4 regions of the Oceanobacillus sp. FSL K6-0251 genome follow, and region 3 is predicted to be linked to each of the others. Evidence: riboswitches for the same ligand, from Rfam matches in the RefSeq annotation. Region 3 holds a riboswitch; each other region holds the start of a gene.
The links. Region 3 has a riboswitch for thiamine pyrophosphate ahead of MKY45_RS03565 (ABC transporter ATP-binding protein). Riboswitches for the same ligand answer to the same signal wherever they lie in the genome.
Positions count from the first base shown of each region.

Region 1: linked by a shared signal. The riboswitch ahead of tenA (thiaminase II) and the one ahead of MKY45_RS03565 (ABC transporter ATP-binding protein) in region 3 are both predicted to bind thiamine pyrophosphate.
Region 2: linked by a shared signal. The riboswitch ahead of MKY45_RS02030 (thiamine phosphate synthase) and the one ahead of MKY45_RS03565 (ABC transporter ATP-binding protein) in region 3 are both predicted to bind thiamine pyrophosphate.
Region 4: linked by a shared signal. The riboswitch ahead of thiW (energy coupling factor transporter S component ThiW) and the one ahead of MKY45_RS03565 (ABC transporter ATP-binding protein) in region 3 are both predicted to bind thiamine pyrophosphate.

Region 1 is NZ_JBBORS010000001.1:2,376,053-2,383,914, reverse strand. It holds gene MKY45_RS12005 (DEAD/DEAH box helicase family protein) at 1-984, opposite strand, end outside; gene MKY45_RS12000 (LysM peptidoglycan-binding domain-containing protein) at 1,378-1,860, opposite strand; gene MKY45_RS11995 (uridine kinase family protein) at 2,606-3,214, opposite strand; gene tenA (thiaminase II) at 3,515-4,201, opposite strand; TPP riboswitch at 4,293-4,395, opposite strand; gene MKY45_RS11985 (NAD(P)-dependent alcohol dehydrogenase) at 4,546-5,586, opposite strand; gene MKY45_RS11980 (NAD(P)/FAD-dependent oxidoreductase) at 5,906-6,952, opposite strand; gene MKY45_RS11975 (twin-arginine translocase TatA/TatE family subunit) at 7,457-7,660, opposite strand; gene MKY45_RS11970 (GMC family oxidoreductase) at 7,688-7,862, opposite strand, start outside.
Region 2 is NZ_JBBORS010000001.1:373,175-381,036, forward strand. It holds gene MKY45_RS02025 (suppressor of fused domain protein) at 3-1,064, shown strand; TPP riboswitch at 1,184-1,279, shown strand; gene MKY45_RS02030 (thiamine phosphate synthase) at 1,275-2,003, shown strand; gene thiO (glycine oxidase ThiO) at 2,018-3,154, shown strand; gene thiS (sulfur carrier protein ThiS) at 3,151-3,354, shown strand; gene MKY45_RS02045 (thiazole synthase) at 3,359-4,129, shown strand; gene MKY45_RS02050 (ThiF family adenylyltransferase) at 4,119-5,141, shown strand; gene MKY45_RS02055 (hypothetical protein) at 5,361-5,891, shown strand; gene MKY45_RS02060 (DUF4256 domain-containing protein) at 6,018-6,587, shown strand; gene MKY45_RS02065 (DUF3995 domain-containing protein) at 6,694-7,152, shown strand; gene MKY45_RS02070 (VOC family protein) at 7,237-7,578, shown strand; gene MKY45_RS02075 (alkaline phosphatase) at 7,704-7,862, opposite strand, start outside.
Region 3 is NZ_JBBORS010000001.1:698,356-706,217, reverse strand. It holds gene MKY45_RS03575 (ABC transporter substrate-binding protein) at 1-72, opposite strand, end outside; gene MKY45_RS03570 (ABC transporter permease) at 74-814, opposite strand; gene MKY45_RS03565 (ABC transporter ATP-binding protein) at 818-1,591, opposite strand; TPP riboswitch at 1,734-1,843, opposite strand; TPP riboswitch at 1,948-2,048, opposite strand; gene MKY45_RS03560 (alanine/glycine:cation symporter family protein) at 2,699-4,066, opposite strand; gene MKY45_RS03555 (sugar phosphate isomerase/epimerase family protein) at 4,294-5,226, opposite strand; gene MKY45_RS03550 (MFS transporter) at 5,264-6,475, opposite strand; partial or broken gene MKY45_RS03545 (sugar phosphate isomerase/epimerase family protein) at 6,794-7,327, opposite strand; gene MKY45_RS03540 (sugar porter family MFS transporter) at 7,650-7,862, opposite strand, start outside.
Region 4 is NZ_JBBORS010000001.1:899,072-906,933, forward strand. It holds gene MKY45_RS04510 (BCCT family transporter) at 1-1,053, shown strand, start outside; gene MKY45_RS04515 (hypothetical protein) at 1,132-1,929, opposite strand; gene thiE (thiamine phosphate synthase) at 2,049-2,669, opposite strand; gene thiM (hydroxyethylthiazole kinase) at 2,659-3,444, opposite strand; gene thiD (bifunctional hydroxymethylpyrimidine kinase/phosphomethylpyrimidine kinase) at 3,434-4,255, opposite strand; gene thiW (energy coupling factor transporter S component ThiW) at 4,289-4,753, opposite strand; TPP riboswitch at 4,888-5,001, opposite strand; gene MKY45_RS04540 (LytTR family transcriptional regulator DNA-binding domain-containing protein) at 5,115-6,167, shown strand; gene MKY45_RS04545 (ABC transporter ATP-binding protein) at 6,279-7,127, shown strand; gene MKY45_RS04550 (ABC transporter permease) at 7,124-7,831, shown strand.

The sequences.
Region 1 (7,862 bases), 1.7 Mb from region 3:
CTGTATTTCTTTTTGTACCGGCTCCTCTTGATCCATATGCTTATCTTTATATAGAAGATGAGTCAGCATGAGTTCCAGCCATTCCAAACTCCACTCCGGAATTTGTTTTTTCTTCAAGCCCATTATCGGAAGCGGCTTTGTCCAGGCAGTACTTTCCACTTCCTTTAAGAAAATAAGCATACTGGACAAATAAGCCGGCTCCGACAGAATTTCTTCTGCATATGTATCCGGATCGGTGATCCATGGATGTGCTTCTATTTTATTAATAAGTGCTGTGTTGTGACGTATGGATTGTTGAAATGCTATGACCTGACTTCGAAATTGGTTGATCTCCTCCTGCTCCTCATGGAGGGGGTCGGATATCCAGACATAATCTTGAAACGGAGCGAGCTCTGCTTCTCGTACCAGCTCTGCTATGCTTATTTCAGCATCAATCTCGCCGCACAGCTCCAAATAGCGGTTCCATTCCTGGATGGATACATCATATGGCGGAGTAGCTGTCAAAGCAACAATAGCTGGGTTAGTAAGATTTTTTCTAAAAGAAACAGCAGAACGCCACCATGCAGTGCGTAAATGATGTGCCTCGTCCAGTACCAATGTCTTTACATAAGAAGCAAGCTTTTCCTGTACTTCTTCCTCCTGACCAGTCATCCATTGATGAAACCCTTGATAGGTTGCAACTGTAACCAAAGCCTTTTCCTTTAAATCTGTTGTCATCCATTCCGGCTGATTACCGCTCTGATCAAATAATTCTACAAAACGGGCCACCCATTGGTCGCGGATGGCGATAGTCGGTGCCAGTATTAATGCAGGCTGATTAAAACGCAGCATCATCTCCAATCCGATAACTGTTTTTCCTGAACCTGGAGGAGCTACTAAATGTAAATGACGTTTATTCAGATAGGTGTCCATATCATCTATGATAGCTTGTTGATAAGATCTCCATGAATATTTAAACTGTATTCGCTCAGGGAAGCTCTCCATATCTGTCTCCTCATTTCCTTGCTCTCTATTCTATATTATCATCATGATCAGTGAAAGGAGATACGCTTATAATTGGCATTTCCATCGTTTATCCCTCTGTCACATCTTTTTATTCACATTATACGATTCAAGTGGAGAATCTGTCTATTGCTGCAATATTGAGTAATCATTTACTATTCTTTGTTCGTATCTATTTTGGTATTTTTGCTTATTTAATGACTAGTTATACGAATGTTAATACGTGTTTTCATAGCTTAATATAATAACTTATAACATATTCTTATATACGAAAAAGCAACCAGCCTACAGAAGATTCATAGGTGGTTGCTTTCTTTGCGTTAAATCGCGATAAGGTTTTTAACATAAAGTAAATCTGTCATCTAGTCCCTATACTTAATAGGTCCACACTTTAGCTTGAAGTTCTTGTACTCCAAATTCCAATGCATCGTCTAAGTCTTCCTTATAAATATCCAGATGGCCATTTGTAATAGCACTACCCCTGTCTTCGCACACGTAAGTTTCATCCTGCTCCGGGATATGTATTTTCGTGCCAAAAGGAAGCGATTGCGGACATGCAATGGTCCTTCCTTCTTCTACTTCCTCACCAGATGCTGTGATACCATAGGCTGGATCACCAGGTTCTTTACCAGTAGATTCTGGACCAGCTGTATAAGCTGTCACTGTAAAAGAGGCTCCGTTTTGATCTGGTATTGTTACTGTTTGCCCAGCTTCAATATATGCAGCATCCGATATGGATGGATTTGCTGCAATAAGCGCATTGACATCTACTTGATAGTTTTGTGCGATACGATAGACATTATCTCCCGGTTGCACTTCATGCTGCTGCTCAGCTGCTGCCGCCCCAGTAAAGAGCACGAATCCAGCCAAAGCAAGAAAAATTGAAAAAATATACTTGATAATAACACCTTCCTCTCCAATATGATAGTAACTATCTACCCCACTTCTTAGCTTATAAACTCAAATTCTATCTATTTAATCTAATTGTAATAAAAATGAAAAAATAGAAATATATTTTATTCTATTGATTATTTTCCATAGATGAGCATGCTGGTGAAGTTCTTGCGTAAAAACATCCAATCAATGAATTACTTTTTCGCATAACGAAGTGATAAAAACGATAAATAATTCACAACTCTCGAATTATTTATCGCAGGCTAATAACAGTATCATACGCTTTTAGTGCGTAATTTATAGTTGTATGGTAATCTGTTAAATTATTCTTCCCTCCGTCTTATCTTCCTCTTTTAATTTTAAAATAATGAAGGCAATGATTTTATCCCATTTTCCTTCTTGTCCAATTATATTCTATGTATAAGCGTACTAAGTAATCTGTCGTTGGAAAAAGAAATTGCGTGTTTATTATGTAAGCCTATGGCACCTTCCAAAAAACAGCCTGTAAAAAAGAGAAGGAATCTCTATCAAGTCTCTAATATGTTGGATGGGGGGTAACACAATGAGTCATCTGATTTATTCACAGAACAATTTGATAGAGAAACCTTATTCCTTATTGATAATGATAATCATTATCACTTTAATTGTCAATACATAATTACAATATTATTTAATTTAGGGAATGGAATCATTCCATTTAAGAGGTGCCTTACCCGTTCACGACGATTAAATCAAATGATGCCGGCGGGCACAAAACGGAGAAATAGTAGTCCTCTGCAGGATCCCATTGCTTATGCCAAGCCTCATCCGCATGCCCCTCTCTTACATTATGCCGATAACGGCGAACCTCTGGTAATACATCCACTAGAATCTTCAAATCAACAACATCAGAAAATTCGGGCAGCGAGCTATAAATTCCATCAAGAATAATGACCTTTGAGGGCTCTTTCGTTATGGAGGATGAGGCCAGACCGCTTTCAGCTGAAAAAGAAAAAGGATGATATTGAACGCTTTCCCCCGCTATAAGCGGTAACAATGCTTCTTTATGCAGACGTTGCCAGTCAATACATCTGGGACATTTCCATTCCGATGTAGAAGTATTCCATTTCTCGTCTGTAATCGTCGCGTCGAAAAACGCATCACACTGAATAACAGTTGCTCCTACGTGTGAAGCAACCTCAGCAGCCAGCGTAGATTTTCCTGCACCGCTCCCCCCGTCCAAAGCCACCACTAAGGGGCTGATTCGTCCTTTCAGGTATCCATTTATAGCGGATACGATTTGCTCGGAAGCTTTTCTTGTTACTTGAGTGTTTTTCACGATTATCCCTTCTCCGTGTCAGACACAAGATTAAATTCACTATCTACAAGTATTCATTTCTTTGGAATAAATGCTTATTAAACTAAATTTCCGGCTTTCGGCTTGTTTGCTTCTTGCCATTACGAAAATTGTATCACAAGTAAATTAGCTGCATCGTGTTTTTAACAAAATTGCGTAGTTGGTATAATAAATACTTTTCCCTTCCAGTCCAAAAAAAGAACCCTCAGATAAATGAGAGTTCTTTAACATGGAACGAATAAACCGAACCCATTAAGAAATTGGAAGCCGTTCTGTTTCTTCTTAACGACTGTTCACTTTTTTACTTTCTGAAAGCCAGCCTTCAAGATTGTAGGACATTTCCCAGAAATGGAGTTCGTATTCTTTTGCGATAATAAATTGTTCTTTTACCTTCTCTTTTTCCTTATCATTCATATCTTCAACTAAAGTGTTTAGTAAATTAATCATTTCGGTAGTTGAATCTTGAAACCAGTCACTCGCATACATTTTAATCCAGTTACGATAAATTTCCGGCTCTGGAGTGGCATTTTCATTCACTTTTCCGATGTCCGCATATAACCAATAGCATGGCAGTATGGCAGCCACAGTATGTGCTAGATTTCCAGACAGGCTTGCTCGATACAAATGCGAAGTATAGGCATACGCAGTTGGCGCTGGTTTGAAGTTATCTAAATCTGCTTGTGTAATATTTAAAATCTCAGCGTGCTCATTATGCACGGTCAGTTCAGCCTCTGCTGTAAAGCGCGCTTTATCAGCTAAAAGAGCAGTCAGCTTAAAATCTTCGGCCTGGGATGCTGCAATCGCGTGGATCTTACCGTAATGTTTTAAATAGTAAATATCTTGTAAAATATAATACTTAAATGTTTCTAGCGGCAAATCTCCTTTCACGATTCCTTGCACAAATGGGTGATGTAAACTTTGCTCCCAGCTTTCCTTCGTTGCAGCACGTAATTCATCCGTAAATTTCATAAAAAAAATCCTCCTTTAATCTTTTTTCTAAAGACTCGTAGAAGGAAGCATCTGCATACAAAAACATACACACGAAAAAATAGCGCATGGTTGTCTGCTTATTCTACTTCCCTCCGCTGGCCTTAACCAGATCAGGTTCTAAGGGTGCTAAATATACATTTATCTCAGCCGTTACGGCGCCCCTAGCAGAAAATTGAAATGTATTCGATTGTCTATTATGGTAGCAGAACAAATTGTTAAGTCAAGTCTTTTTTGTTTATAAGAAAATCAGCAAAGAAATAATCAAATCTATTAAAAAAATAGGTTTCCAAGAAGCTTAAAAAACTAGTGTGTTTCACTCGTTATCATGGATAAATCATTATCTTAATGCTAGTATCCTTCTGATTTACGGCGGTTTCTACAGCCTCTTTGATATTATCTAAACGATACTTATGGGTAATTACATCCTCGAGACCAAGGTCCTGACTGCCAATTGCCTGTATTGCTGTCGGATAACTGTTTGCATAGCGAAAAACACCGTGAATGTCGTATTCTGAATCGACGATATGGGTAATATCTACAGGTATTTCTGAGGATGCAGGTAATCCAACTAATACAATCCTTCCTCCGCGTTTCGTAATCGTCAGTGCATCCTGAACCGCCCGGCCATTACCTGAAGTTTCAACGGCGATATCCAAACCACTGCCAGCTGTTGCCTTTTCTATCTCCTCATGAATATTATCTTGTGTTGGATCAAATACCTTTGTCGCGCCAAATTTCTTCGCTAATTCTCTGCGATATGGTACCACATCCGAGCAATAGATTTCGTTCACTCCGAATATTTTCGCTGCCTTGATCGCTAACAGCCCAATAGGTCCTAAACCGGTTATCAGCATTTTATCATTGGGATGAACTTTTCCGCGCTGCATCGCATGAATGCCAACAGAAAGCGGTTCAATTAAAGCCCCTTCTTCATAGCTCATTTGATCCGGTATTTTAAAGGCGAAATCACTGCGAATCGTGACATATTCAGACCAAGCTCCGTCAACTGGCGGAGTTGCCATAAATTGTACTTCCGGGCAGAGATTGTATCGGCCTGATTTACAATATTCACAAGTTCCGCATACCACACCCGGCTCGACAGCTACACGGTCGCCTGCCGCAAGATTCTCAACCTGACTGCCAGCTTTAACAATATCTCCTGCTAATTCATGCCCTAAAATGAGTTGTTCTTCTACGACATAACGCCCGATTTTTCCGTGTTCGTAGTAGTGCACATCAGAGCCGCATACACCGATACACTGCACTTTGATTAATACTTCATTTTCCTTTGGTTCTGGTATATTTATTTCCTTAACCTCAATATCCAATGGCTTATTCAGAACTGCTGCCTTCATCTTTTTCATTCCGCTACACCTCTTTGATATGTATTGTTTTGCCAAGCGTATAAATACGTCATCCTATACTATTTTGGAAAAATAGAGAGCTATAATTTTTTAAGAACATATTCTTCATTGTAACATGCGTGTTGATATACGATAAATAAACGTGCGATCTTTCTCTTTTTATAGAATACAATGTGCTATAAGCTCTTCCTCTATTTTCTTAGAACAGCTTCTCAATGTAAGGCATTCCATTTCCTCCAAAATTAAAACACTATCTTTGTTCGAGATAGTGTCAATAAGAAGATGGCATGTATCATTTAAATTCATATTTTCTGCCTTATTATTTCGTATACAAGTGAGAAAGCAGCTTTCTGTTTTTTTCATGAAATTTTGAGTTGTGAGAAGAGACATAAATCTCATTATAGGCATCCGGCTTCATATACAGCTTTGCTTGATTCACTGTATTCGCTGCATCATTGTACGCGCCGGCAATTAAGTGCACCTTTCCATCGAATGAAAGAATATCACCGGCAGCATATAAACCAGCTATGTTCGTTTCAGCTTTTCCGGATCCTTTTACGAAAAAGTCCTGTTCAAGTTCTACTTTCAACGGACTTTCTTTAATAAATTTCAGCTCTCTGTCAAATCCATGATTAATGATTAAATCGTCCACTTCAAAACGAACTTTTTCCCCGGTTTTTTGGTTTTTCGTCAAGATTTCTTTGACATGATGACCTTCTTCGTCTGCAAGCAATTTTTCTATTTTTGTATTTTTATAGATATGGACAGAGGAGGCTTCCAGATGAGCGATATGCGCTTCCATTGCTTTGAATTCCTCCCCTCGATAAACCAATGATACCTGTTCCGCAATGGGCTCTAATTCGGTAGCCCAGTCAATGGCCGTATCTCCTCCGCCGGAAACAATCACTTTCTTATCTTTAAACCTGTCAAGGCTCTGTACTGTGTAATGAAGATTGCTTACCTCGAAACGGTCCGCTCCCTCTATATCCAATTTAATTGGTTCCAGAATACCTCCGCCAGTTGCCAAAATAACCGTTCGGCTAACGTATTTATGTCCTGTATTGGTTGTCACCACAAAACAATCTTCCATATTCTTTTCAAGTTTTTCCACTTTTTCATTTAAAATAACTTCCGGGTTAAATGTACGTGCCTGCGCTTCCATTTGCTCTATCAATTGAGCGCCGGTAATCGGTGTTAGTCCTCCTATATCCCAAATCATTTTTTCAGGATAGATATGAACCTTCCCTCCGAGGTTTGGTTTAAATTCGATAATGCGGGCAGATAGATCGCGCATCCCGCAATAAAAGGCCGCATACAATCCAGCCGGGCCACCGCCTATAATGGTTACATCTTTGCATTCTGTCATCGTCTAACAACCTTCCATAAGTTAAATTTTCTGTATTCTTTTTCTAATATTCGTGAGGATTCACACCAGATCGATAAAAAACACACGCTAAAATATTGGATAATATCTAGAATGATGCGCAAATTGGGAGATGAAAAATGTCTTCAATTACTTCAATTCGCGAACGCCTTAGTTGGACCTGGGACTGCGTTTACTCGTCCCATCAAAACCGCTAGATAAAGAAATCCTACTATTTAATGATAATGATAATCATTATCATTATAAATGTCAATGTGTCTTTTTTTATTTCTATCTTTTCGTTCCTGATTAAGCTACTTAAAAAAACCGGTAAAAGTCATCTCATACACAGCAAAAAAGTCTTGTACCTAAAGGATTCTGCCGGTGCAGCTCTCTTTTTTAGTACAAGACTTCAAATTTCTTTCTATGAAAACAGCTATACTAATAAACCTCAAACTCATATTCATCGGATACGCTTATTGCATTGCAGAATATTAACATAAGATTTCAACCTTCTCTGTTGACTTTCGGTATTTCCTTTGTTTCACTCGCTTCTTCATCACTTATGATGCCTTCTGCTGATTTTTTAAATGAAGTCAGTGTTTTCCCTAAGGCAGAACCAATTTCAGGCAGTTTTTGGGGACCAAAAATGATCAAAGCCAGAATAATAATCAGAATCAAGCCTGGGATACCGATATTGGAAAGCCCCATCCTGTTCCCTCCTCTTTTATTCTATCATTAAACATGCTGGCTGTTTTTACTCACTTGGACCAATTGGCCTCCCTCATCGAGAAATTTAATAATCCCTTCCGCAGCCCGATATGCCAGTGCCCCTACCGTGCCAGTCGGGTTGTAGCCGCCATTATGGGCGAAAGCAGAAGCACCGACAACAAATAGATTATCGACCTCCCAC
Region 2 (7,862 bases), 330 kb from region 3:
TAATGAGTGAAGAAGTAAAAGCAGCCGGCTGGGATGCAATTGATAATGCAATGGAAGCAATTTATGGGAAGCAGGAACCGAAGCATTATGGAACAGTGATCTCTTATTCGCTGGGCGGACCGGATCCATTAGATGGAATCAGCGCTTATCAATCAGAAACGCCAGGCTTGCACTGGCATATAGTTACATATGGATTTTCAGAGATTTACGAAAAAGAAACCGATAATCCAGAAGTAAGCGGTTTTGGGTTTGAATTAACGTTCAGATTGAAAAAAGAAGAAGGGGAAGAGGAACCGCCAGCCTGGGCGCTTAATCTGCTTCAGAATTTGGGAAGATATGTTTTTAACAGCGGTAATGTTTTTAAAAATGGAGACTATATGGATGCAAATGGTCCTATCTGTTTGGAATCAGATACGGCATTAACTGCATTGGCATTTATTACGGATTCTGAGCTTGGTACAATAGAAACAGAAAATGGTCAAGTGCAATTTCTGCAGATGGTTGGTATCACAAATGATGAGCTCGAAGCAATGCAGACGTGGAATACACGAGGTGTTCTCTCTGCCAGTTCCCCATATATGCCCGCGTTTATTACCGATTTAAAAAGAGATTCTTTACTAAATCATGCAGATGTCTCCCAAAAAGTTGATGAAGGAAGAGAACGGGAAGGATCCAATACAGGATTTCTATTTAACGATAATTTATCGTGGACTCCAGAAAAAAAGGGCTTATTCAGAAAAAAACCAGCAATGCTGACTCTGGGGGCAAAACAAACCGAAACCATAAGTAAAGTGCTGCGAGGGCGTCTCTTGAAAGGAAAGGCTCTGACATTGGCAGGTCCTGATATTGTCATTGCTATAGAGCCCGGGGAAAAGTCAGAATATGCAATGGAGAAGGATAAGGTGCGTCTAATTTTAGATGAGCAGAGTACAATCGAGTTGAGTGATAAGCTGATTCCTAAAGAAGGTGTGGCGGAACTATTCTCGTTTGAACAGCTGGCTGTAAAAATTGTTAAAACATACATCAAAGATAATGAAGGAAATGTTGTTCAGGTAATTGGGTAAGAGAACTCATTTGAAAGTAAAATAACATTTCCTTGATAAATCGCTAAACACTTTTGAAAGAATATCTTTGAAAATAAAAAATTATATGTTATTCTTTATTTGTAATCTGAAAATTAAATAAGCAACACTAGGGGAGCCTTTGGCTGAGACGAATACTCGGACCCTTTGAACCTGATCTGGTTAACACTAGCGTAGGGAAGTGGCAGGAACATGACGATATATCATTCGAACAATGAATTTGTATATAATCAAGACCACTTATCCCTCAGCTGGATAAGTGGTCTTTTTCGTTCTTCTGCCAATCCTGAAACAAGAAAATGGAAGAAAGGGGAGAAGAAGATGGACAGGCATCTGCACTTGATCAGTGATGGCAGTTTTTCCGAGCAGCATTTGCAAATAGTGAAGCGGATTCAGGCTGAGATTGATTATTTGCATATCAGAGAGAAGAACAAGACAGCGAAGGACATTCTGGAAATCATCGGTGCATTAGAAAATATCGGATTGCCATTAGAGAAAATAATAGTGAATGACAGAGTAGATATTGCTGTGATAAAGCAGTGCGCAGGTATTCAGCTGGCGTTTCACAGTCCTTCCATTCCACTTGTAAAAGAAAGCTTCCCTGAATTGAAGGCAGGAAAGTCTGTTCATTCTTTAGCTGAGGCAGAGCAGGCGCAGCAGGAGGGAGCTGATTATGTGCTGTATGGCCATATTTATTCCAGCAAGTCCAAAGCCAATCAGCAGCCCAGAGGATTAACGGAACTACAGGAAATGACTAACGCGCTGTCTGTGCCGGTATATGCTATTGGCGGGATTACTCCTGAGCGGGCGAAAGAAGTAACTGCCGCAGGAGCAGGCGGCATCGCGGTCATGTCTGGTATTTGGCAGGCAGAGGATCCGGTCCAAACTGTCAGAGCTTACCGGCAAGCGTTGAATATATGAAAAGGAGGGAGAAGATGAATAAACAGTTTGATCAAATTATTGTAGGCGGCGGAGTTATTGGCTGCTCTATTGCTTATCAGCTGGCCAAAAGAGGCAATCGGGTGCTGGTCATTGAAAGGAATCAAATCGGCTGCGAGGCTTCCAGTGCCGCAGCAGGTATGTTAGGCGCTCAAGGAGAGTTTACAGAAGACAGTCCGCTTTTTCGGTTTGCACATGAGAGCAGAGCGCTATTCAAAAATTTATCCGAGGAACTGAAGGAAGCGTCAGGAGTAGATATTCAATATATTCATAAAGGAATCATGAAGCTTGCTTTTCATCAGCAGCAATACAGCAAGCTGCAAAGCGTCGCGTCCTTCCAGCGGGAAGCGGGGAACCCTGCGTATTTACTGTCAGTAGAAGAAGCGAAAAAAATGGAGCCAAGCCTGACGGAGAATCTTCGTGCTGTCCTGTATTTGCCGGATGATGGTCAGGTTTCCGCCCGTCATCTGACCAAAGCCTTCTCTCTGGCTGCATCTCATTATGGTGCGGTGTTGCATGAGCAGGAAAGCGTTAATGAGCTGTTGATAGAAAATGAAACGGTTTATGGTGTCCGGACAACAGAGGCAATCTATGAAGCGGTCCAGGTTATTGTTGCAACAGGAGCTTTCGGAGATGAATTGCTGCCTGCAGATTATGCTGCGATTCCGGTGAAGGGCGAATGTCTGCTGTTAGAACTGGACCAGAAGCTATTTCAATCAACACTTTGGATGGATGGCTGTTACCTTGTTCCGAAGCAGGGAAAAAAGGTGATTGTTGGAGCCTCCTCCATACCAGGAAAAATGGATAAGCATGTCCATGCCGCAAGCGTCCAGAGACTGCTGTCACGAGCGCAGAAAATGGTTCCGGAGCTGGCAGAGGCGAGGATAAGAAAAATGTGGGCAGGCATCAGACCATCTACAGCTGACGAACTGCCATACTTGGGCGAGATTCCGGGAATCCCAGGCCTATATGCGGCAAAGGGACATTATCGAAATGGCATCTTACTATCGCCTATCACGGGAATTTATATGGCAGATTTAATAGAAAATAAGCCGGTTTCCCCGCTTTATTATGATTGCTTTCATGCGGACCGTCAAAATAAAAAATTGGAAAAGGCAGGTGAATCAACATGAAAATCACAGTGAATGGCAACGGATTAGAAGTGCAGGAAGAGGTAAAGCATGTCAAAGGCTTAATCGACTTTCTGGGATTGGAAGATAAACCTTTGATTATCGAGCATAATCAGCAGATATTACAGAAGGAAGAGCATGAAAAAGCGGTGTTGGAAAATGGAGACAAGGTAGAAATCGTTCATTTTGTTGGAGGAGGTTAAGCAAATGCTTACAGTTGGAAACTATCAATTTAAATCACGTTTATTCTTAGGGACAGGTAAATATCCGGATTTTGATATTCAAAAACAGGCGGTAGATAAATCAGAGACAGAGGTACTCACTTTTTCTGTCAGAAGGATGAATATTTATGATCCTTCCCTGCCCAATTTTTTAGAAAAAATCGATGTGGACCGCTATACGTTTTTACCAAATACAGCAGGGGCAAAGGATGCGAAGGAAGCGGTGCGAATTGCTAAATTAGCGGCCGCTTCAGGACGATGTGATATGGTCAAGGTGGAAATCATTGGCTGTGATAAAACGTTGCTGCCTGATCCGGTAGAGACATTGAAAGCAACAGAAGAACTGGTGGCAGAAGGTTTTACAGTGCTTCCTTACACCTCAGATGATGTGGTATTAGCAAAAAAACTGGAGGAAGCAGGAGCCCACGCCGTGATGCCTGGAGCTTCTCCCATTGGAAGCGGGCAAGGAATCATCAATCCATTAAATCTTTCTTTTATTATCGAGCAGTCAAAAGTGCCTGTCATTGTCGACGCAGGGATTGGATCGCCTGCTGATGCAGCGTATGCCATGGAATTGGGCGCAGAAGGTGTTTTACTGAATACAGCTGTTTCCGGAGCACATGACCCTGTAAAAATGGCAGAGGCAATGAAATATGCAATAGAAGCAGGGAGACTGGGGTATGAAGCGGGAAGGATTGCGATGAAAGATTATGCTGTAGCCAGCAGCCCGGAGGAAGGGATCAGCGTTGGAAACTAATCGTTATCATCGTCAGATATTATTTGCGCCAATCGGCGAGTCTGGCCAGGAGAAGCTGAGCCAAAGCCATGTGCTGATTATCGGTGCAGGCGCTCTGGGGTCGAGCAGTGCGGAAGCTTTGACGCGTGCGGGCATTGGCCACATAACATTAATAGACCGGGATTATGTAGAAGAAAGTAATCTGCAGCGGCAGCAGCTGTTTAGTGAAAGGGATATGGAACAGAAAATGCCCAAGGCAATTGCTGCCAGACAACGGCTTTCTGAAGTGAATAGTCATGTCAAAATAGATGCGATTGTTGGAGATGCTGAGGTGGATATATTGCGGAAAATAGTGCCTGAAGCAGATCTTATCATCGACGCGACGGATAATTTTGAGACAAGACTTTTGCTGAATGATATGGCGCAAAAGTATCAGAAACCATGGATTTATGGAGCGATTGTAGCAAGCTATGGAGTTACTTTCACGGTGGTTCCTAAAAAAACTCCCTGTCTACAATGCTTGCAGGAATACATTCCAGTTAATGGCGCTACCTGTGACAGCGTCGGCGTTATTCAGCCGGTTGTGCAAAAGGTGGTCTCCCAGCAGATAACAGAAGCGTTAAAGCTATTGACGGGTAACGAAGCGGCTTTATCAGGAAAAATCATTTCCTTTGATCTTTGGAACAATGAGCATGTGGAAATAGAGGTAGCTTCCTTACGCAAAGCGGATTGTCCATCATGCTCAGAGAAAAGAAGCTATCCAAACCTTGCTTACGATTCTCATTTGAAAACCGCTGTGTTATGCGGCAGAAATACCGTCCAGCTCCGTCCGCAGCGTAAACAAACAGATTTGAATGAAGTAGCCAAAGAGCTGCAGAAGAATAACCAGATCAAGCTGTTTCAAAATCCTTATCTGCTTTCGTTTGAAGTGGACTCCTTCCGTATTGTGCTGTTTCAGGACGGGAGAGCATTGGTTCATGGGACGATGGACCAGATGGAAGCAAAAAATATCTATCACCGCTATTTGGGATAATTAACTTTTATCACAGGGAAACGCCCATAAAATTCCACACCCTGTATAAAAAAGGAAAATATATTAATTTAGATAGGAAATCAGGTGAACTGACTCCTTGACTCAATCAGGCTCATTCAGCGGGAGAAAAGAAAAATTTCCGCTGAATGAAGTTTTGTTTTATACTTAGAAAAACGAATATGAATTAAAATTATTCTGTATAAAAGTGGTGAAGAAAAAATGAAGAAAGGTATATATCTTACTCTGAGCATCCTGGTTTACCTCATTATTCTAACTGGCTGCAATGAAAAAAGAGACTATGAAACAGACGGCCCTTTTATCACAGTAACTTCTATTTCCACCGGGCCAGATGAATACAGACATTTTTACCCGGTAAACTATGCTGTTTATGAAAACGGGAAGCTGACACTGCATACAGAACAGACAGGTGATATAAAAATAGGTGAAGATGCTCCAGTATATGAAACAAGTGTTTCTGAAGAAGAAGTGGAAAAGATTAAAAGTCTGATAGAAGATAACTTCTGGCAGCTTCCCGAAGATGTATCAGATGATGACTCCGTTGATGGGAGCTTTTATTATGTCGACGTCCATTTAACAGATTCCACGACTAGAGTCGGCGGACTGAACCCGAATGAAGCGGGATTTATAGAAATAGTTGATTATGTACATAATTTGGCAGAAAGGGAAAATCGGGAGCTGTGGGAGAAGCAATTAAGAGAGCATATTTATAAAATGAATCCTGATTCTTAATTTCTTGTGTAATCTAAACTAAATCATTGTTCGGGGAAATAAAATTCAGGATAAAAAATGAAATAACCTTCCTAAATGGATATAATAAGATTAGATGAAATAATCTAAAACGTAAGGAGACTAAATATGACAGCAGAAAATAAAAAAGAGCTTTCTCAAGCGGAACAGGAAGAATTACTGGGGAAATTAAAGACGCGTTTTGAAAAGAATACGGAGCGTCATCAGGGTCTGGAATGGGAACCGATTCAAGCCAAGCTGGAGGGGAATTCCGAAAAATTAATCTCCTTATTTGAAATGGAGAGAACGGAAGGCGAGCCGGATGTAATTGGATATGATGAGGAAAGGGAAGAATATATCTTTGTAGACTGCTCGAAAGAAAGTCCTAAAGGACGCAGAAGTGTGTGCTATGACCGGGCTGCATTAGAATCAAGAAAGAAGCACAAACCGGAAAATAGTGCGATAGATATGGCAACGGATATGGGCATTGAAATGTTAACGGAAGACCAATACCGCGAACTCCAAAAGCTTGGAACTTTTGATGCGAAAACATCAACCTGGGTAAAGACACCGACGGATATTAGAGAACGAGGCGGAGCACTTTTTTGTGATTTCCGTTTTGGGCATGTTTTCGTATATCATAATGGCGCGGAATCCTATTATGGTTCCCGTGGGTTCCGGGGGATGTTACGAGTGTAGCAGTAAGCAGGAGAAGGATATGGAGAATCAGGAATGGATGTAAACCGACAATTCTTGATTCTTTTTTATTTGTACAAAGAATAACAGAGCAGAGAGGAGCATTTATTTGCTGGTCAATCGAGGATGGCTTATTTTAGGCATTATTTGGACGGTTCTTTTTGCCGGTATGAGCTTTTATTGGGCGATGGGCGGAATGCTTGGTGTCAGATCTCTGGGCGGAGCAATCTACGAAATGTCGCTTGATCCGGAACCTTCCTTTGTTCGCATTGTATGGCTGACGGGCTTTGTGAAATTATTAGGCGCATTATTGCTATTGCTGCTGCTCGTTTCATGGAAAAATGCGGTTATCGCCAAGGCGCTTTATTACCTAGCAAAGCTTGTAGGCGTATTCTTATTTATGTATGGATTCTTAAATTTTATCACGATTTCAATGAGTGCATTTGCTATGTTGGATATGGATTTAGAAGCCCATGCAACTTTTTGGAGATTGGTTTTTTGGGAGCCGTTTTGGATGATAGGCGGAATTTGTTATTTTTTCTCTGTGAAAAAATATCGCTCTGTTTAAGGTTGTACGCTTGCTTCAGGTATATTTGTCAAACAGCTATTATTTCAATGCTGGAAATTTTATTCATTGTAAGGAGGGGATCGTATGCAATTAAAACATCTAAACCTAACAGTAAACGACGTGGAAGCTTCGCGGGAATTTCTGGAGAAATACCTTGAAATGACATGTGTGAATAGTCGTGGCAAAGGTTTTGCAGCTATGTTTGACGATAATCAATTCGTTTTGACGCTGATGAAAGGAAAAGGTGTTCAATATCCGAAAACCTTTCATATTGGATTCCCGCAAGAAAGCAGAGAGAAAGTAAATCAAATAAATAAACTGTTGAAAGAGGATGGTTATGAAGTAGATTCACCCATTGAATCTCATGGATATACGTTTTATGTGGAGGCTCCGGGCGGATTTACTGTTGAGATTTTGTCTGAGTAAAATTAAAAATTCATTTATTTAAGGTATTCAAAAATCCCTGTGAATCACCGAGTACGTAATAAACTCGTATTCACAGGGATTTTCAAAGAAGTCTAATAAGCTGCATCTAAATTTTGTCTAGACACTTATTTAAAATACACTTCGTCGCCTGGATAAATCAAATGCGGATTTGGAAATTGATTGATTTCCTGCAATGTTGTCCATAAATAATTATATTTTAGGCCAATTTCAAATAAGGTGTCTCCAGGTTTAACCGTATAGGCTTCTTCTTCAGAATGATTTTG
Region 3 (7,862 bases):
CTTTTCATTTCCACAAGCACTTAAACTAATAAAGATTATTAGAATACCAACTATTATTGATAATTTTTTCATATTAAGATCTTCTCCATTTCAATATATATTTTTCTAATAAAACAACAGTAATAAACAATAAAATTCCAATCAAAGAAAGAAGGACAATCGGAGCAAATACACCCGCTCCATTAAACTGTGTCATCATCCGACGACTAAAATACCCTAAACCAGCTTGTGCACCCAGCCACTCTCCAATTGCCGCTCCAATCACGCTCATTGGCACCGCTACTTTTAGCCCTGAAAAAAAAGAAGGCAGTGCGGATGGGACTTCTAATTTGAAAAAAAGAGCTCTTTTAGATGCACCTAATGTTTGAAATAATTCTTTCAGCTCTTTACTTGTTGATCGAAAACCATCGAAAGTACTGACGGTAATTGGAAAAAAGGTAATGATAATTGTAACGATAACTTTACTCCAGATGGAATAACCGAACCAAAGTACAAAAATGGGCGCCAATGCAATAATAGGAATAGTTTGTGATGCAATTAAAATAGGATAAATCGCTTGTTGTAATGTTTTAGATAGATTCATGCTTATTGCTAAAGCAACTCCCAGTACCAATGAAATCCCAAGACCAATGATAATAACAGCAAGCGTCATAGGAAGATGATGCAACAAGAGCTCTGTTTTTAATTCCCATAGCTTCTTCACGATTTCGGTTGGCGCTGGCAAAATAAATGATGTAGCGACAAACCCCGCTCCCGCTTCCCATATAAGCAAAAAGATTGTGATTAAAATAATAGAATAAAGATAATTTTTCATGCATTACACCCTCATCCGAAACTGATCTAGTAAATCATTTTTTAGCTCCGTCACTTCCTCTTTATCTAAATCGTATTGTCGTCTTGGACGTTCTAAAGGTACTTTAATTTCTTTTAATGTTGTAAATGGGGTATCCGTAATGACGAAAATGCGGTCAGACAAAAATAATGCTTCTGAAATATCATGTGTTATAAACAAAATAGTAGATTGCTGTTGTTCCCACTGTTCTAATAACCATTCCTGCATATATAACCTGGTCATTGCATCTAAGGCTGAAAAAGGTTCGTCCAACAACAACACATTAGATCCGGATAACGTGGCTCTTAAAAAGGAAACCCGTTGCCGCATCCCCCCAGATAATTCATGAGGGTATTTATTCTCGTATCCTTTTAACCCAAAGGCCTCCAGCAAGTTTTGAACAGTTCTTCTATCGAGATGATTTTCCTTTTGCAGTTCCAATGGAAGAGCTGCATTTTGTTGAACAGTCCGCCATGGCATCAATAAATCCTGTTGAGGCATATAACCAACTTTTCCAGAACGATTGGTTACTGGATCCTCGTTTAAATAGATAGTTCCGCTTTTCAGTTCCTCCAATCCGACAATTAGACGGAAAATTGTCGACTTGCCGGACCCACTTGCACCGATAATGCTTACAAATTCACCATCCGCAATAGAAAGATTCATATTTTTTAATATAGGAATTTTCCCTGCATCATTTTTGTAATAGAAATTTACGTTTTGAAACTGAAGAGCTATTTTTTTATTTTGTTCTCTCATCCTTCGTTCTCTACCTTCTTTCTAACAAAAAGTGTATTATTATGTCTTAAAAGCAATCATCAACTAATTAAATATGCAAACCTCCTTCCAAATAAAAATACCCCAGACATGAAGCCCAGGGTACATACATTTCCTTATGATAGAAATTACTTTGCATGTTCCCTACGCTGGTCTCAACCAGATCAGGTTCTAAGGGTCTATATCTTACGGATAGTATCTCAACCAGCAACACTGGTCCCCCTACATTCTTATTAAATTGGTATCTCTTTTATTGAATTTATGACATAAGCATTAAAAAACCCATTCAACGAATACAGATGAATGGGAAATGAATACATAACTAGATTATTATCTACTTAAGTAAGTCATCACTTCCCTACGTTAGTCTTAACTAAATCAGGTTATAAGAGTCAAGTTTCCTTTCTCAGCGATAAAAATCGCTCCCCTAGTGATTATAGAAATATGAAATTTTTGATTCTATAAATGAACTTGTATGATTGAAAAATACGTTAAGATTCACAATGTTATTTTCATCAGCCACATCTATAGAGAACTGTAGGAAAAATAACTTAAAGTAGAATCTATTTAAACATATAAAATTATAATATGCAAATTATTCTAATTTATCTTTTAAAATCATGAGATTTGTTTGTATATAAAAAAAGATATATCCGCCTATTTTAATATGTTTTCAGGTGAAATTTGGTGAAATAATATAGGATATACAACGGTATAATAAAATAAAAAGAATAACTTTTACTGAGATACTCCTGTTATATGAGGATAGGAGCATCTATTATTTCTAAAGGTATTTTATAATAAATAAAACAGATTAAAAAGAACAGCTCAGCTTGGCTTACATAGCTGTCCTCTTGTAAACGGGACTCTTGTTACTGGAGAAGTGATATTATTTGGAAATCCTGAAGACAACCTTTTAGAACGAATAAATCCTATAGCTGCAATTAAATTCAATTATTGAGAAACCTAAAAAGTGACTTCCATGGATGCAAAGAAGTCACTTTTTATACGAATTGATTTCCCCTCAATTATTTCCTTTATATGTCCGATAGAAAATTACTGTAACTTTATCATTTATTACAGCAATCATTAACCAGCCAGCTTCTGCTTCCTCTCCTCCTCTTTTTCCTTTCTCCGTACTTCTCTAAATTTATTTGTTTCAGATACAATCACGCCGGATAATAAACAGAGCGCAATCAAGTTGGGCACTGCCATTAATCCATTGAATATATCCGCAAGATCCCATACTAACTGCACAGATTGAACCGCACCAAACAGGATAACCAGACAGAAAATGATTTTATAATAGATTGTATTTCGATCTCCAAAAATATAACCGAAGCATTTCTCCCCATAATAGGACCAGCCCAGAATAGTGGAATAAGCAAAGAAAATAAGGCCGAATACAACAATATAATTACCTAATCCAGGCAAGAAAAAGTCAAAAGCTTCTCCTGTAATGACAGGTGCTGCATCTGCTCCAAATTGCAAATGCAGCCCGCTCATCACCACAACAAGTCCGGTAATCGTACAAACCACGATCGTATCCAGAAATGTTCCTGTCATCGATACTAACGCCTGCCGCCCTGGATAATCCGTCTTCGCTGCCGCTGCCGCAATTGGCGCTGAACCAAGACCCGCTTCATTGGAGAACACCCCGCGGGCAATCCCGTATCGAATCGCTAAACCGATAGCTCCCCCGCCGACAGCTTCCGGATTAAATGCAGCCTCAAAAATAACTGCAAACGCCGCAGGAACTTCCGTAATATTTAAAATAACAATAATCAGTCCGCCAGCTATATAAAACAAAGCCAGAAATGGGACAAAGATAGCAGTTACTCTTCCAATGCCTCTCACTCCGCCAAGCAAAACTAATGCAGTGAGCGCCATCAAGATGATTCCCGTAACCCATGGGTTAATATTAAAAGTAGCTTGTAAGGAACCGGCAACAGTATTCGATTGCGTCATATTTCCAATTCCAAAGGATGCTAAAAAGCCAAACAGCGCAAACAAAACAGCTAACCATTTCCAGCCCAATCCCTTTTCAATATAATACATTGGACCGCCTGATATTTCCCCTTTATGATTGACGGTACGGTATTTAACAGCTAAGATAGCTTCACCATATTTTGTGGCCATCCCAAAAAATGCCGCCAGCCACATCCAAAATAGCGCACCAACACCGCCAAGGAGCACAGCTGAAGCAACTCCAGTCATATTACCAATTCCCAGTGTCGCCGCCATAGCAATCATCAATGATTGGAAATGAGAAATATCTCCTTTTTCGTTTTTGTCTTTATTTTTACTTTTAGAGAATGTTAATTTAAGCGCATAAGGTAAATCTCTTACTTGTAAAAATCCCAGACGCAATGTTAAAAATATTCCCGTTCCTACAATCAGTACGAGCGTAATCGGCCCCCAGACGATACCATTAACCGTATCCACTATTGCCTGTATGCTTTCCACTTCCACATCTCCCCCTTTTCAATTGTCTGTTTTTTCACAAAAATACAATTACAGTAATTGTATTTATTTTACATGAATATCATCTAAAAATCTATGAGAAAATGAAGAAGTGTAAAGTAATTTGACACGGTGTGATAAATTACTGTAAAAAGCGTATAAAGCTGGGCCGGGTGGCCTTATTCATACGCTTTATTACAATTACATTGGAAAGCTTGAACTTATTTATTAAACCCAAGCTCTTCTAAAAATGCGACACTTTTTTTCACATCGGCTAAACTGCTGCCTGCATTTCGAGGATCACGCTCCTGCTCGATCGTGATAAACCCTTCATATTTTAATTTTACAGCTAATAACTCATATATTTCTTTATAATCAATAACACCTTCACCTATAGGACACATTACATTTTCCGCACAGGCATCAAAAAAACGGATTTTTTTATTCATGACTTGTCGGTAGACATCTATATCAATGTCTTTAAAATGAATATAGTCTACACGATGATATAGCTTTTCCAGCCATTCTATCGGATCCATTTTTGAATAAAGTAAATGTCCTGTATCTAAACAAAGACCGGCTACTTCATACGGAATGTCCTCTGTCAGTTTCAATATTTCATCCGAAAATTCAATGTACCCACCGGCATGTGGATGCACCACTGCACGAACACCGTATTCTTGCGCAGCTTTCTTTGCAATTTGGGTAATATGAGAGATCATATTACCCCATGCCTTATTTGATAATCTCTGCGCCTGATCAGGGTGGCCTGCTGCATAATCTCTTTCATCATGGCCCCAATCAATCACAATCAGATAAGGTGTCTTAAACTTTTGATTGTCTCCCGCTTGTTCTTGCGGCATCTGCGTGATTAAAGAACAAATAGCCTCTACTTGTTGAAGCAGATTAGGCAGATTGGCCTCGGAGACAAGATCATCAAAGATAGTCCCTGCTACAATCGTAAGTTCATTTTTTTCCAGTTCTTCTTTTAAAACACTTGTATCAAGCGGAAGATATCCGTAAGGTCCTGTCTCAATCCCTGTAAATCCTGCCAGATGCGCTTCTTTTAAAACGTCTTTCCAATCTGGAAGATAAGGGTTCTTAGGATCATCAACTCCCCAGCAGCATGGCGCACCCGAAATGTTTATTGTCATGATTCCTTCTGCCTCCTATCATATAATGTTAGTAGTTTTAAATTGCATGATGCTTCTTTGTATCCTTATTGCCAAATGAAAGACGAGTAAATATCTTCCCCCTATACCAAATGGCGACAAGCAGCGTCGCTATCATCCCTAATCCACCTGCAAAATAGAACCCAGATGCGAGACCAAACTGCGAATTAACCACTCCTGCTAAAAATGGACCAACAAATATACCTATTGCATAGATAGATTGATACGCCCCCATAGCTGTTGCTCTTTTTGCAGGTTTAATCGATTGGATAGACATCCCCAGCAGCAGCGGGAAAATCATTCCTAAGGAAAAGCCCTGCAATCCCTGAATGACCAAAAAGATACTCTTCAGCTGTGCGAACGGAATAAGCACAGTAGCTATCGTCACCAGCAAAAAGGCAGCCACCAAGGACTTCCCCTCTCCTAAGCGAGGAATAATCACGTTTCCCATAAAAAGCGTCGCAATCGCGTGCGGCACCATAAAAGCAGCTACAATCCATGTAATCTCACTCGCTTCAAAACCTGTCTGTAACGCAAACGTTGATGTAAAGCCAAACATGGTCGAGAAAATAATACTATGAGCCAATATGGATAACAGAGACACTTTTAATAGCGACGGTTCGCGGATAATATGTATTAATCCTTTTAGCTTAATGGGCTCGGAGACTTTCTTATTTTTTGGTTCATAAATAAAGAAAGCCAGCCCCCATCCAATCACACTGAACACACTGCCAATCCAAAATGGCGCCTTCCATCCCCATTCCTCAACAATATAGCCGCTAAAGCTCATCCCAAGAAATTGAGCCAGCACGACAATAAAAGAAATACTTCCCATTGCTATATGCACCTTATCCTCTGAAAAATAAATGGGATATAAGACAGTAAAAGCAACCCATGATGCAGCTGCAAGTCCGGCCAGCGCACGTGCAAACAATAACCATCCAGCCCCATCCATCGTTAGAAATATAAAACAGCTGAGCATGCTAATAAACATGCCAAAGAGGATAAATGGTTTTCTTAGTTTTATGATGTCGGAGGTTATCCCAATTGGCAGCCTAAACAATAATTGGGTTAATCCGTAGCTGCCCAGGATAACCCCGATAAAGGAATATGGAATCCCTGTATGCTCCATATACGGAGATAAGGTTGGAACATACATAAATTGCGGAAACCATAATAAAAACGATACCAGCATAAATAAATTTTTGTTCCTGTTCATTGCTTTTGTCATGGATAACCTACTTTCTAATTATCTTTTTTCTATATATGGATCTGAAATAGTTTTAATCTACTCACTTCCAGTTTAAATAAAAAAACGATAAAAGTATTTATAATTTGCTGACCGTTTTTTGCATTCTGAAGTCAGCTTGTTCTTAAAAAAGCAAGTAGATAAATACCAGCATTTCATTCCCTGCTTAGTATATAAATCAATATATTTATCTTGTGTTCTTCTGATTAAGTATCAAAAAAGCTGTCCTGTCCATCTAGTTTTACAACAAGATTTATCAGGAACAGCTTTTCATTTTAGAAACTGCTTTAGCTTTGCTTATTAAAAGCTCAATGTTTGTTTGAGAGCATCAACAGAGGTCCGGACCCCTGCTTCAGGAGTCATCGTTAAATCTTCCATTTCTAAAGAAACATACCCATCGTATCCCATCATTTTAACGACAGAGAAAAACTCTTTCCACCACTGTAAATCCTGACCGCATCCTACAGCTACATAATTCCAGGCTCTATTTGCTACATCATCTATTTCTTTTGTTTCTAGCAAACCATTTACACCAGATAAGTGCCGTTCTAAACGTACATCTTTACCATGGACATGATGAATCGCATCTCCCAGCTCTCTAGCAGCCAGAATCGGATCTGCTCCCATCCAAATTAAATGACTTGGATCTAAATTCAAGCCCACGATAGGACCTACAGCATTACGTAATCGAAATAATGTTTCTGGATTATAAACCAGCTGTGCACTGAAATTCTCTAGTGCAATTTTCTCGATACCACACGCTTCTGCTTTTTTCACTAACTCCTGCCAATACGGAATAGCCACTTTTTCCCACTGATAATTTGATGCCTCCTTCTGGTATTACAGAGCCAAAATTTTTATGAAAAGAGATTACTAACAATATTATTAGATAAGGTTGGAAATTAAATTCAATAGAAAAAGCGTATGAGCTTGAATATCCTTTCAAGTTCATACGCTTTTCTATCACTTCAAACCTTGATTCATTTGATTTAATCTTCCAACATTACTGCGATTACTCATTCAATCGAAGAACTTTTTTAAGACTCTCACTTCAAGAAATGAAGGAAACATATTATTTCCAAGTGGGAGATGAAAGAATCCCCCACTGAAGGAAGTTTCACTTTATTTGATGCCTGCGTAAGCTTAATGATTTACCCTAAGCCTTTTGCTCACCATGCTTCCGAAAACGCTGTTCTAATTGCTCTAATGTCAGCCCTTTGGTTTCCGGCAAATATCTTGCTGCAAAGGTAATCAATAAAATTCCCAAAGCAACGAATACTAAGAACGTAACCGATAAACCTGTTTTATCCAGCAATACGGGAAAACCTAAACTAATTAAGAAATTAAAAATCCACATACAGAAGACTGC
Region 4 (7,862 bases), 200 kb from region 3:
TTAAAGCCGCGTGGATTATTATATCCTATTTTTGGAGAGAAGATTTTTGAAAAAAGTGTTATCGGTACGGCTGCAGATGTCGTATCTATTATTGCAACAGCAGCAGGAACATTGGGCCCGCTCGGGTTCTTGGGGCTGCAGATTTCTTATGGTTTAAATCATTTATTTGATGTTCCGAACACATTGACAATGAGCATTGTAGTAGTGGTCGCTCTGGTTGCGGTAGCAGCAATTTCGGCAGCGACTGGAGTAGATAGAGGAATTTATCATTTAAGTAACTGGAATGTCCAATTTACCATTCTTCTTGGCGTTATTGTTCTTATTATTGGACCTACTGCATTTATAATTGATGGATTTGTCGGCGGAACGGGTGTGCATATTCAAAATATGTTCGAGATGATGTTCTACCGAGGAGACGGCGAATGGCTGTCAGGCTGGACACTCTTTTTCTGGGCATGGTTTATTGGCTATGCGCCAATGCTTATTGTCTTTATCAGCCGGATTTCCAGAGGAAGAACGATTCGGGAGCTGGTTATTGCAGTATCAGTGGCAGCCCCGCTTGTAACGAATTTCTGGTTCTCCATTGTTGGCGGAACAGGTATTTTCTTTGAAATGCAGGATGAAGGTTCTGTTTCTACTGCATTAGCAGAGGGCGGTATGCCGGCAGCTGTGATGGCAATTACCGATCAGCTTCCGCTTGGCACCGTAATGGGCGTTGCATTCTTGCTGGTATCGATTGTATTTGTTGCTACAACAGCCGATACCATGTCTTATACCGTTGCAGCTACACTATCGGGCCATGATAATCCGAAGCGCTGGTTACGGGTATGCTGGGCTGTGCTTTTTGGAGCATTTACAGCAGCTATTCTTTCCATTGGGGAAGACAGTATTACATCGATTCAAAACTCGATTGTTATATCTGCTGTGCCGGTATCGTTACTGATACTGCCGCCTCTTTGGAACGCGCCGAAAATTGCAAAGAAAATGGCGCTGGAGCAAGGGCTGATCTGGCAGCGTGAAATGCGTAAAAAAGAAGATAAAAAATATAAATAAAGAAATGAAAAAAATGGACAGCGAAGGCAATGCTCTTCTGCTGTCCATTTTTTTCATTATATACGGATGTTATCATCCTTACATACATTGGAAGGATTCAATGCTATTTAAGTCCATCCCAAAGTAAACCCAGCGGAACCCGTTCCAGCGAAATCCGGCAATCGAGTTTCTTCCTAAGAACGTCGGGAAGGCCCAAAATCCTCTGCCATGATTTGGCCAAATATAGGTGAAGCGGAACATGCAATGTCTGATACCGCCAGGGTCGACTGCGAATGTCTGCACCTGTTGTTTTTGCGGCACAAAATTAGGCGGCGGACCCATCGGAGGCTGGCTGTTCATCCCGCCCATTCCTGCCGGTGCAGGCTGCTGCCCTTGAGGTCCTTCATTTCCTCCGTTCTCAGGGAAATTTGGGAAGGATGGAGCTGGCGGCCAATTAGGAAAGGCCCCTCCATTCCCATTGTTATTTGGAGGTTCAGGGAACATATCTATCATTTGTTCCATCATCCCCTCAGGGAAATTTGCTCCATTTCCATTTGGTGCACCAGGAAAAAAGCCGCCGATTCGCTCCGGCGATGAATGATGCTCCTGCTCATATGGAGGCACCATATGGTTCGCAGGCTGCTGCTGTTCATATGGAGCCGCCATAGGATTAGCAGGCTGCTGATGATCGTATTGAGGCGGCATAGAATTAGCAGAATACGGTTCTGCCTGATAGCCGCCCTCTCCGCCAGATTTTCCGTCCGGTCTGCCGGTAAAAGCTCCATTGGAATAGTCATGCTGCGGCGCTGGCTGAAAATAATTATTTAACATCTGTCCGGGCAGGTTATTTTGTCTGTTTTCCTGCCCGTTTGGATGCTGTGGTTGAAAATGATTCATAATTTTCCTCCTCTATTAGGCTGATGTTCCCTAATAGCATATGAGGTATCTGCGTTATTTGCGCTTCATTATAGGCAGAATGGGCGCCATTAGCAGATAATAAAAATGGAGGGTGCCCGTTATAACTTATCTGCAGCTTCCTTAATATCATCGGCCTCTGTAACAGCAGTAATAAAGGAAACACCGTCAGCACCTGCTTCTATGGCAGAAGGGGCATTTTCTGTCTGAATGCCTCCAATTGCCACGATTGGTATATCTGGAAATTGAGCGCGGATGGTATGAATCCACTCCAGTCCGACCGTTTGTTTTGAATCCTCTTTTGTAGACGTTGTAAAAATAGGACCGACACCAATATAATCCACCAGCTCAAGCGGACTCCGATCCAGTTCCTCCTGTGTGGAGATGGATAAGCCAATGATTTTATCTGAAAACCTGGTGCGAACTTCTTTGACAGGCATATCATCCTGTCCGACATGTATCCCATCCACCTCCAATTCCTCCGCAAGCTCAATATCGTCATTAATAAAGAATGGAACATCATGTGCGCGGCAACGTTCTCTAAGCTCCCTGCCAAGCTGAAGCTTTTTCTCTCCGCTCAATGATCCAGTCCCTTTTTCACGAAATTGAAATGCGGTAATACCGGCAGCAAGCGCTTCTTCTAAAACAGCGTTAGGGTCTCTATGACAGTTTTGACTTCCCATAATAAAATATTTTCTTAATAGCTCTCGATTAAAAATCATCTTCCAATCCTCCATTTAACTGCTTCGGTGTAAAGGATAAGGCATCAATAAAGCTTGGTAAAAAAGTTCCCGGACCATGTACATGCGGCAGTTTTGCTGCATGTTCAGCCGCCAGTCCGTAAAAGCTTAGTGCGGAGCTGAGCTGCTCTGAGACGGTGTAAGAAGTCGTCAGGCACGCGGCAGCAATAGACCCTAATAAGCACCCGGAACCAGTAATATTAGAAAGAAGCGGATGCCCTGTTTGATTATAAATTAGTTTTTGATCAGCATGGATAACGTCTGTTTTTCCAGTTATCACAATTGCAGTATCATATTTTCTGCCTGCTTGCTCTGCAATTTCATCTACATTTCCTTCGCCGACAGAATCTACTCCGCGTGATTGGATGTTTGCATCGACCAAGGAAGCAATCTCACCTGCATTTCCTTTGATAACTGTTGGACGTACCTCTTGTAGAATCTTTTCGACCATGTCTTTTCGAAAAGAGCTCGCAGCCACGCCAACGGGATCCAGAACAACAGGAATTCCTTTTTCATTAGCGGCTTTGCCTGCAGTAATCATTGCATCGGCTTCGCTTTCTAAAATGGTGCCGATGTTCAAGACAAGTGCATCGGAGGCCTTGGCCATATCTGTAGCTTCCCGTATTTCCTTTGCCATGACAGGACTGCCCCCAAAAGCCAGCAGTCCATTTGCATTAAAGTTCATGACGACCTGGTTGGTTAAATGATGAATAAGCGGTGTGTTGTTTCTGGCTTGCTGAATAATATCAGGATTCATGCGTAATCTTCCTTTCTGTGGTTTCCCGGATAGCCCAATGATTTGTCGGGCCGTTCCCTTTTCCAAGGTCAAAGGATTTCGAAATGGAAGCAGTCACAAATGCTTTTGCTTTTTTTACTGCTTCCGGAAGCGGACAGCCTTTCCCCAAATAAGCAGCAATCGCAGCGGCATAGGTACAGCCTGTTCCGTGCGTATTCTTCGTATCAATGCGTTCTGCAGCATAGCTATGCATTTTTTTCCCGTCATAAAGAAAATCGATTGCTTGTCCTTTTAAATGGCCGCCTTTTATTAAGGCTGCATCTACACCATATTCATGAACAAGGTATTCGGCTGCGCCTTTCATATCATCTTCAGTTGTAATGGATCGTCCAGTCAGGAATTCTGCCTCCGGAATATTCGGTGTTGCAACCGTTGTTAATGGAAGAAGGTATTGCCGTAAAAAGCTGCGGCCCTCTTCATCAATCAATGAGTCCCCGCTGGTAGCCACCATCACTGGGTCCATGACATAAGGTGCATCAACCTTCTCCAATTTTTTTACGATTAATTCCATCATCTGCTTACTTGCAATCATTCCTGTTTTCACAGCATGGATGGGCATATCTTCTATCACTGCATCCAGCTGGTCCTCAATCATGGAAAGAGGCATATGCTCTACAGAGCGGACCCCTGTCGTATTTTGAGCTACAACGGAAGTGATCACGGACATGCCATAGGTTTTTAACTCCTGAAATGTTTTTAAATCTGCTTGAATACCGGCGCCACCGCTAGGGTCTGTACCGGCAATAGTTAATGCACAACGAACCTGACTCATAATAAAAATCCTCCTTGGATAGAATAAAGTAAATTATTTTGTTAAAGAAAACTGCTGTGCCGGGAGACGGCTGACTAACAGCCAGCCAATCAATGCACCAGAGACACTGCTTACAACAAATGCCGGGATAAAGGCAAATGCTCCCGCAGAGCTTCCCATAAGCAGATTGGCTATCGGAACTGCAAAGAAAGAGCCGATAATTCCGGTGCCAATAATTTCTCCAAGAGCTGCCATTGGATATTTCTGCGTTTTCTTATACAATACCCCAGCAGCAAAAGCTCCAATCATTGCTCCAGGAAAAGCAACCAAGGTTCCCAGTCCTAAAAGGTTTCGGAGCAGGCTAATCATCAATGCGACAATAACTGCCGGACCCGGCCCGAGCATAATCCCGGCAATAACATTGATAGCGTGTTGAACAGGATAGGCTCTGGCAACTCCGGCAGGAAACCAGAGCAATTGTGATCCAATCGTTCCGATAGCAACAAGTACAGCCATCATTGTTAACAGGCGTGTGCGATTTTTCAATCCAATCATCTCCTTCTAATTTAAGGGAAATGAAAAGGTAACTACTTTGTAAAAATAAAAAATCAGGCTTTATCGAGAAGCCTGATTTGGTATACTGAGAGTAATCATATGTTGATTGACTACTTCCCTACGCTGGTATTAGCCAGATCAGGTTTGTAAGAGTCGGAAAGTAAGCATGCTTCCCTCTCAGCCCGCGATGTTGGGCTCCCCTAGTAGTTGCTTTTCATTATTATCTTTGAGTCTACTGTATCAAAGATTCAACGGTTTGTCATGAAATAATCATTAGACTGCAAGCTCATATAAAGGATGTTATCAATAGAAAGAGGAATGAAACATGTTAAGCATAAACGGAATGGAATATCGTCAGGGAGACCAGACCTTATTTCCGAAAATAGATATAGAAGTAAAACCTGGAGAAATAAAGGCAATTCAATCCACTGTTAATATACGTGCGGTGTTGCTGCAGATGATTATCGGAAAAGAAAATGTGCGGAATGGATCGATTCAAATCAAGCAACAGACATTACAGGAGGATAAGCAGAAATACGTTTCTTCTTTAGGGATTTGCTGGTATGAAGAGGGCATTTATGAAAGATTGAAGGTACAGGAATATTTGAAATTTATCGGCTCTTTATATCAAAGCAAGACTTCCATAAAGGAAGTACTATTGCAAATCCAACTGGAGGAAAAAGCGAAATGGAAGATGCATCAGCTCAATCGTTCTGAAAAGCGTCGTGTTCAGTTTGGCAGAATATTAATGCAGGAGGCGGAAGTGGTTATCTTCGAAGAGCCTGAGGTCAATGTAGATTTAGAAACGAAACGGGTCCTCCATCAATTTGTCGAATTGCTGCAGAAACAGCAAAAAGCGGTATTGATTTTAACGACAAGTACGGAGAGTGCTGTGACCATTTCGGATACGGTCTATCGTCTAAATGAGCAAGGGATACAGCAAATGGACGTGGAAACAGAGGAGAAAGAACGTTTAACCTCCACAGAAACAAATGTTAAAGAAACAGCAGAAGAAGCGGTTCAAATAAAGCAAACTTTCCAGTTAAATAAAATCTCCGCAAAAGTAGAGGATAAGATTATTTTATTTGATCCGCAGGAGATTGATTACATCGAAAGTCAGGAAGGACAATCCTATCTGTATACTCGCGGAGAGGGGTTTCCTACAGGTTTTACCTTAAAAGAATTGGAACAGCGCTTGTCTCATCAAGGATTCTTTCGCTGTCACCGTTCTTATATTGTGAATCTTCAAAAAATAAGAGAAGTAATTACATGGACGAGAAACAGCTACAGCTTATCTCTTGTAGATAAAAAAAGCTCTGAGGTTCCATTATCGAAATCAAAGTTGAACGAGCTGAAAGAATTATTGGGGGTAGAATAAGCATAATTCAATGTGATATATACTCCATTCGTCGAAAATATACTGCACCATTGTTGAAAAGAAGCTATTCTGTAGTCACAGGCAACTTAACTGATACAGGAGGTTTCAGGGATGGAGAATATGATTGAAGTGATATCTTTAGAGAAGATTTTTGGTAAAAAGCAAGCATTAAACAATGTTTCTTTTCAAGTGAAAAAGGGTGAAACATTTGGGTTTTTAGGTCCGAGCGGCTCTGGGAAAACAACAACTATAAAAATTTTAACTGGACAAATGAGGCCGACAGCAGGGACAGCGAAGGTCTTTGGAGAACCTGTTTCCAAATTAAATACACCGGAATATCGAAAACGCTTTGGGGTTGTGACGGATAATAGCGGTTTATACGCACGGCTGACTATTTATGATAACTTAAAGCTTTATGCAGATTTATATGGTACATCTTTACAGCGGATCGATGAGGCGCTGGAAGCAGTTAATTTAGGTTCGGAGAAAAAAACACAGGTTGCTAAGCTGTCTAAAGGAATGACACAGCGCGTATTATTGGCAAGAACACTTTTGCATAAGCCTGAGTTGTTATTTTTAGATGAGCCGACATCGGCATTGGATCCTGCGAATTCAAAACATATTCATAACGGTTTAAAAGAACTGAATCGACAGGGAACGACTATTTTTCTGACCACGCATGATATGGAGGAAGCAGATCATCTATGCAGCCAGGTAGCCTTTTTAAATAAAGGGGTTGTCCAGCTTTTAGACGAACCAAAACAGCTAAAAAAACAGTATCGGGAAGAGGTAATTGGACTCGAACTGAAAGATGGGCGAGAATTGGAGCTTCCACTTCAATCATCTAGTGCTGAGGAAATTCAACAATATATTTCCCGGGAAATGGTGGAGCGGATTTATACAAAAGAACCAACATTAGGAGATATCTTTGTTGAAGTAACAGGGAGGGAACTGGTATGACATTTTCTGTAAAACGATTTATGGCCATTTTTCAAAAGGATTTAAAAGATTTATATCGAAATATGTATGTTTCGTCTACTGCATTGATGCCGCTTATCTTTGCCGTCATATATGGTCGAATGGATAATGTAACGATAGAGATGCATTTGTTTGTCATCAGCATGTCGCTTGCTTTAGTTGGTACTTTCCTGCAGTGTGCGATGATAGCAGAAGAAAAAGAGAAAAACACGTTACGCGGTCTGATGCTTTCCCCGGCAACATTGACCGAAATATTGTCGGGAAAAAGTGCAGTAACGATTTTGATTACCGTGATTGTAACGGGTATCAGTATGTTTATTATGGATTTTTCTTTCTCCGGCAGAATCGGTTTAATGGCTGGAATTGTTCTGTCCTTGATTTTCTTTATTGCATTAGGTACATGGATGGGCTTAATTACTAGAAGTGTGTTAGAAGCATCTGTATATATCCTGCCTGTAATGTTTATATTTGGGATGGGAAATATGTTTATTATGTTTGCGGAGCAATATGCTTTCTTACAAATATTAGAATATACACCAGGACTCCAGCTGCAGGAAATTGTAGAGTTGGAAGATGCAGGAGCTGGGTTTGGAGAGCTGTGGAAGCCATTTGCCATTATTGGAGCATGGGCTGCGGCGATGGTAGTGTTGGCTGCCGTTACATTTAAGAAGCGAATGATGGATTAACCGGGTTATGAAAGATGAAGTAAATACGTTT